DNA from 2 places in the Pseudomonas pichavaramensis genome. Region 2 is predicted to be linked to the other one. Evidence: predicted binding sites of a transcription regulator. Region 2 holds the regulator's gene; the other holds the start of a gene.
What was found. Region 2 encodes sigma-54, which starts transcription at its own class of promoters, with help from an activator protein. Its sites were predicted from a motif close to ANTGGCATNNANNTTGCTNT; they were not measured.
Positions count from the first base shown of each region.

Region 1: the regulator sigma-54 is predicted to act here: its motif matches at 1,858-1,877, upstream of ACJRW5_RS04830 (flagellar basal body rod protein FlgF).

Region 1 covers NZ_JBJKFJ010000002.1:274,178-277,590, reverse strand. Annotated here, with positions in the region: gene flgD (flagellar hook assembly protein FlgD) at 1-305, shown strand, start outside; gene flgE (flagellar hook protein FlgE) at 342-1,712, shown strand; gene ACJRW5_RS04830 (flagellar basal body rod protein FlgF) at 1,925-2,665, shown strand; gene flgG (flagellar basal-body rod protein FlgG) at 2,712-3,413, shown strand, end outside.
Region 2 covers NZ_JBJKFJ010000001.1:656,201-659,613, forward strand. Annotated here, with positions in the region: gene rapZ (RNase adapter RapZ) at 1-381, opposite strand, end outside; gene ptsN (PTS IIA-like nitrogen regulatory protein PtsN) at 384-848, opposite strand; gene hpf (ribosome hibernation-promoting factor, HPF/YfiA family) at 861-1,169, opposite strand; gene ACJRW5_RS02945 (RNA polymerase factor sigma-54) at 1,263-2,756, opposite strand; gene lptB (LPS export ABC transporter ATP-binding protein) at 2,891-3,413, opposite strand, start outside.

The sequences.
Region 1 (3,413 bases), on a different contig from region 2:
GTAGCAACGTGTACGTCAACGTCTACGACAATGCCGGCGCGCTGGTATCGCGTATCAACCTGGGTGAGCAGGCTGCTGGCAACGTAAGCTTTATCTGGGACGGGAAGAATGCCGACGGCGAAACGATGCCGCCCGGTACCTACAAGTTCGAGGCTCAGGCCACATATGGCAACGAGACCAAAGGGCTTTACACCATGCTGCCGGCCAACGTTGACAGCGTCACCCTGGGTGGTGGCGAGCTGATGTTGAATCTGGCCGGTCTGGGCAGCGTTCCGCTTTCTCAAGTGCAGGTCATCGGCCAGTAATTATTGCCGCCGGCAGTTCCGGCAAAGGAGTCTTCCATGTCTTTCAACATCGGTCTCAGTGGTCTGCGCGCGGCAACCAGCGACCTTAATGTCACCGGCAATAACATTGCCAACGCGGGGACCGCAGGTTTCAAGCAATCCCGTGCAGAATTCGCCGATCTGTATGCCTCGTCGATGCTCGGTACCGGCAAGAACCCGCAGGGTAGCGGCGTGCTGCTGGCCGATGTGGCGCAGTTGTTCAATCAGGGCAACATCAATTACACGCAGAATGCGCTGGACATGGCGATCAACGGCAACGGCTTCTTCGTCACCAGCAACAACGGCGACATCAGCTATACCCGCGCCGGCTACTTCGGCACCGATCGTGACGGTTATATCGTCAACAATTTTGGTTACCGACTGCAGGGTTATGGGGCGGACGAGAACGGCAATATCTTGCCGGTGCAGACCGACCTGCGGGTAAACGCCGGGCAGCAGGAGCCGAAGGCGACCACCTCGGTCACACAGACGACCAACCTGAACTCCAATGCCGTGCGTCCGCCCAATGCTGGGACCATGGCGGCGCCGACCTTCGATCCAAGCGACTCGCAGTCGTTCAACTGGTCGACGTCCACCAATATCTATGATGCTCAGGGCAACGCCCACGTGATGAGCCAGTACTTCGTCAAGAACGAAGCACCGGCCAACAACGGCTGGACCATGCACGTGCTCATCGATGGTGTTAACCCGCGTGATCCCAGCAGCACTCAGCCTTTCAGCTATGCAGTGAATTACGATGCTGCAGGGCAGTTGGCGAATCCGGCGCTGACGCCGCTGGCCAGCACTCCGGCGAATCCGGCGCTGGATGCGCCGGCCATTCCGGGTGGGACGCCGAACGGCATCTTTGCTATCGCCGATACCGATTGGTTCCCGGCTGAGGAAGATCCGGCCAACCCGGGAACCATGGTGGTCAATGGTGCCGACAGCGAGTCATTTACCTTCGATATGCGTGGCTCGACCCAGTACGCCGCGTCCTTCGGTGTCAACGCGGTCAGTCAGGATGGATATACCACCGGCCAGCTCGCCGGCATCGAGGTCGACGATACCGGCATCATCTTCGCCCGTTACACCAATGGTCAGTCCAAGGTGCAGGGGCAGGTGCTGCTGGCCAACTTCGCCAACGTCCAGGGTTTGACGCCAGTGGGCAAAACCGCTTGGGTGCAGTCCTTCGAGTCGGGTGAGCCGGTGATCGGTACCCCGCGCAGCAGTACTCTTGGCGCCCTGCAAGCGGGTGCGCTGGAGGACTCCAACGTCGAGCTGTCGGACCAGTTGGTCAACCTCATCGTGGCGCAGCGTAACTATCAGGCTAACGCCAAGACCATCGAGACCGAGAGCGCCATCACTCAGACCATCATCAACCTGCGTTGATGGCTCTTCTCTAAGGTAAAAGCGGCAAGCCTGGCTTGCCGCTTGCTTTTCCGGAACCGGCAAAACCTCGCCGCAGCTGAATATCTGGAATTTCCTGATTTCTTAAAAATTCATTTAAATCAGTAGCTTGATGGTGATTTTACGGTTTGGCACGACGCTTGCTGTATTGCTTGCAAAGAGCCAAGGGCACGTCGCCCACTCGGAGAATCACCATGGACAAGATGCTGTACGTCTCCATGACCGGAGCGCAGAACAACACCTTGGGTCTGCGCGCCCATGCCAACAACCTGGCCAACGTTTCCACCTCGGGTTTCCGTCGTGATTTCGAGCAGGCGCGTTCGATGCCGCTGTTCGGGGAAAGCTATCCGGCGCGCGTGTTCGCGATGAGCGAGCGTCCGGCGACCGACTTTCGCCCGGGTACCTTACAGGAGACCGGCCGAGACCTCGACGTGGCGATTGGCGGCAAGGGCTGGATCGCCGTGCAAGCGCCGGATGGCAGCGAAGCCTACGTGCGCACCGCCAGCCTGAACATCGATGCTCTGGGTATTCTGCGTACCGGCAACGGTTTGCCGGTGATGGGCAATGCCGGGCCGATTGCCGTGCCGCCGGAGCAGAAGGTGGAAATTGGCCAGGACGGCACCATCAGCATTCGTGCGCTTGGTGAAGACCCCAACGTATTGGCCGAAGTGGACCGCATCAAGCTGGTCAATCCCGATCCGAAGAGCATGGAGAAGGGCACGGACGGGCTGATCCGAGTCAAAGGCCAGCCTGAAGTCCAGGCCGACGCCACCGTGCAGGTGACCTCCGGCTTTCTCGAAGCGAGCAACGTCAATGCTGTGGAGGAAATGACCGCGATCCTTTCCCTGTCCCGTCAGTTCGAGCTGTCGGTCAAGATGATGCGTACCGCCGAAGACAATGCCTCGGCCATGGCGCGGGTTTTGCAGATTAGCTAATTACCAGTACGCGGCGCCATGAAACTGGCGCCCGAGGAGAAACGATATGCTTCCGGCACTGTGGGTCAGCAAGACCGGTTTGTCCGCCCAGGACATGAACCTGACCACCATTTCCAACAACCTGGCCAACGTCGCCACCACCGGCTTCAAGCGCGACCGGGCCGAGTTCGAAGATCTGCTGTATCAGATCCGTCGTCAGCCAGGTGGCCAGTCCAGCCAGGACAGCGAACTGCCGTCCGGCCTGCAGCTCGGTACTGGTGTGCGCGTGGTCGGCACGCAGAAGATTTTCACCGCCGGCAGCCTGCAGACCACCGAACAGCCGCTCGACCTGGCAGTGAATGGTCGGGGGTTCTTCCAGATTCTGCAGCCGGACGGCACCGTCTCCTATACCCGCGACGGTAGCTTCCATCTGAACTCCGATGGCCAGATCGTCACGTCTCAGGGCTTTGCTCTGGAGCCGGCCATCGTGCTGCCCAACGAAGTGCGCACCTTCACCGTCGGCGAGGATGGCACCGTGTCGGTCACCACTGCCGGTAACCCGCAGCCGCAGATCATCGGCAACCTGCAGCTGGCCGACTTCGTCAACCCGGCAGGCCTCGAAGCCATCGGTAACAACCTGTTCCTGGAGACCGGCTCCAGCGGCGCGCCGCAGGTCGGCAACCCGGGGCTCAACGGTCTGGGCACCACCCTGCAGAACACGTTGGAAAACTCCAACGTCAGCGTGGTGGAGGAGTTGGTGAACATGATC
Region 2 (3,413 bases):
CAGCTGGCTTTCATAGGCGATTGCCTCGGCCAAGGAGCGGTTGTCGTTGGTCAGCGGGTGGCGGCGACGGGTTTCCGAGAAACGCTTGAGCAGCGTGTCGTCTTCGGCATCCAGATAGAGCACGTCGCAGCGGATGTTGCGCTTGCGCACTTCGTCGAGGAGTTCCGGAAAGCGTTTGAGCTGGCTCAGCAGGTTGCGCGCATCGATGGAAACGGCGACTTGCGGCAACAGCATGTCACTGTGCGGCAGAAAGCGTTCAGCCAGATCAGGCAGAAGGCCCGCTGGCAGGTTATCGATGCAGTAGAAACCGTTATCTTCAAGAACACCGAGGGCGGTGCTTTTGCCCGAGCCCGAACGACCGCTGACGATGATCAGGCGCATGCTTATTGACCGCTCTGAATGTCCACTACCACTTGGTAAAGGTCTTCGCCGCTTGCTGCTTGGCGCAGGCGTTCACGAACGTCGTTGCGATCCAACATGCTGGCGATCTGGCGTAGTAGTTCGAGGTGAGCATCGGTGGCGGCTTCCGGTACCAGCAGTACGAACAGCAGGTCGACCGGTGCGCCGTCGATGGCGTCGAAATCAACGGCTGCTTCCAGGTGCAGGACAGCGCTGATGGGTTCACTGCAGCCGGCCAGGCGGCAGTGAGGAATGGCGATGCCGTTGCCGAAACCGGTTGAACCGAGTTTCTCGCGGGCAATGAGGCTTTCGAAAATGTCCTGTGCGTCCAGGTCGGGAAGATCGCGGGCTACCAGGTTGGCGATCTGTTCGAGCACGCGCTTCTTGCTGCCGCCCGGCACGTTCACCAGGGAACGGCCGGGGGTCAGGATGTTTTCAAGTCGGATCATGGATGGGGAATGTCAGCGGGCTGTGGCGCCTTGCAGGCGTTCGAGCTGCTTTTCCTTGTGCTTGATGAGTTGACGGTCGAGTTTGTCGGCCAAGAGATCGATGGCCGCGTACATGTCCTGATGTTCAGCGTTGGCGACGACTTCGCCGCCTGCGACGTGCAGAGTAGCCTCGATTTTCTGCTTGAGTTTTTCGACCTCCATCGTCACCTGTACGTTGGTGATCTTGTCGAAGTGGCGTTCCAGTCGGCCCAGTTTCTCGCCGATATAGTCACGCAGGGCGTCGGTCACATCCAGCTGATGTCCACTGATGTTGACTTGCATACCGCTTTCTCCTTGTTGCCTTGTGTAAGAGACGGGTCTCGCTCGACCCGCCACCGGAACACTTTGGCTTGGAGGCCCAGGCCTCCAATTGGCCTACATCAGTCGCTTGCGCTCACTGGAGGGCGCTATACCGAGGGACTCGCGATACTTGGCGACCGTCCGACGGGCGACTTGGATGCCTTGTGCCTCCAGTAAACCAGCGATCTTGCTGTCGCTCAACGGCTTTTTCGCGTTTTCTGCGGCAACCAGTTTCTTGATGATGGCGCGGATCGCGGTGGACGAGCATTCGCCACCTTCGGAGGTGCTGACATGGCTGGAGAAGAAGTATTTCAGCTCGTAAATGCCGCGCGGGGTGTGCATGAACTTCTGAGTGGTGACACGCGAGATGGTCGATTCGTGCATGCCCACAGCTTCGGCGATGTCATGCAGTACCAGCGGTTTCATCGCTTCGTCGCCATAGTCGAGGAAGCCGCGCTGGTGCTCGACGATCTGCGTGGCCACCTTCATGAGCGTCTCGTTGCGGCTCTGCAGGCTCTTGATGAACCAGCGCGCTTCCTGCAACTGATTGCGCATGAAGGTGTTGTCGGCGCTGGAGTCGGCGCGCTTGACGAAGCCGGCATACTGCGGGTTGACGCGCAGGCGCGGCATGGCCTCCTGGTTGAGCTCAACCAGCCAGCGGTCGTTGTGCTTGCGCACGATGACGTCCGGTACCACGTATTCGGGCTCGCTGGACTCGATCTGCGAACCGGGACGTGGGTTGAGGCGCTGGATCAGGTCGATGACCTGACGCAGTTCGTCTTCCTTGAGCTTGGTGCGACGCATCAGTTGCGCGTAGTCGCGGCTGCCGAGCACTTCGAGGAAATCACCGACTACACGCTGGGTTTCGATCAGCCAAGGTGTGCTGGCAGGTAGCTGACGCAATTGCAGCAGCAGGCACTCACGCAGGTCGCGCGCGCCAATACCGGCCGGTTCGAACTGTTGGATGCGATGCAGGACGACCTCGACTTCGTCGAGTTCGATATCCAGCTCGGGGTCGAATGACTCGGTGACTTCTTCGAGGGTTTCTTCGAGGTAGCCGTCGTTGTTGATGCAGTCGATCAGGGTGGCGGCGATCAGCCGGTCCTTGTCCGACATGGGGGCCAGGTTCAGTTGCCAGAGCAGATGACTCTGCAGGCTCTCGCCGCTGGATGTACGGGTGGTGAAGTCCCACTCGTCATCGTCGTTGCTCGGCAGGCTGCTGGCACTGGTCTGGTATACGTCTTCCCAGGCCGTGTCGACAGGGAGCTCGTTGGGAATGCGTTCCGACCATTCGCCGTCGTCCAGGTTGTCAACGGTCGGAGTGGTTTCCTGGTAGCTCTCTTCTTTGCTGGGGGCGGGGGTGGCGCTTTCTGCACCGTCGGCCATCGGGTCGCTGTTATCGAAGTCGTCGCCATCTTCCTGGCGCTCGAGCATGGGATTGGACTCCAATGCCTCCTGGATTTCCTGTTGCAGATCCAGGGTCGACAGTTGGAGGAGGCGGATAGCCTGTTGCAGCTGCGGTGTCATCGTCAGCTGCTGGCCCATCTTGAGGACTAGCGATGGTTTCATTGCAGACCTTAATTTACCGGCGAGTTACGCCTTCCACATCAGGGCGCCGAAGCGCCGCCAGGAAGCAAATTATATGCCTGAATTTCTGGTTTTTGCCTAGGGGTTGCAATATTTCCGGTGTGAAATATTGCGCCTTACAGGCGGAATTCATGCCCCAGGTAGACTTCCTTGACCGTCTGGTTGGCCAGAATGGTTTCGGCATTACCTTCGGCGATCAGTTGCCCGTCATTGACGATGTAGGCGGTTTCGCAGATATCCAGGGTTTCGCGCACGTTGTGATCGGTGATCAGGATGCCAATGCCCTTGGTCTTGAGGTGGTGAATGATCTGTTTGATATCGCCCACCGAGATCGGGTCGACACCGGCAAACGGCTCATCGAGCAGGATGAACTTGGGATTGGTGGCCAGGGCGCGGGCAATTTCCACTCGCCGGCGTTCGCCGCCAGACAGGCTCATGCCGAGGCTGTCGGCGATGTGGTGAATATGAAATTCCTGCAGCAGGCTTTCCAGCTCGGCCTGGCGTCCGGCGCGATCCAGATCCTTGCGGGTCTCGAGAATGGCCATGATGTTGTCGGCCACCGACAGCTTGCGGAAAATCGAGGCTTCCTGCGGCAGATAGCCAATGCCGGCGCGGGCGCGGCCATGCATGGGCTGATGG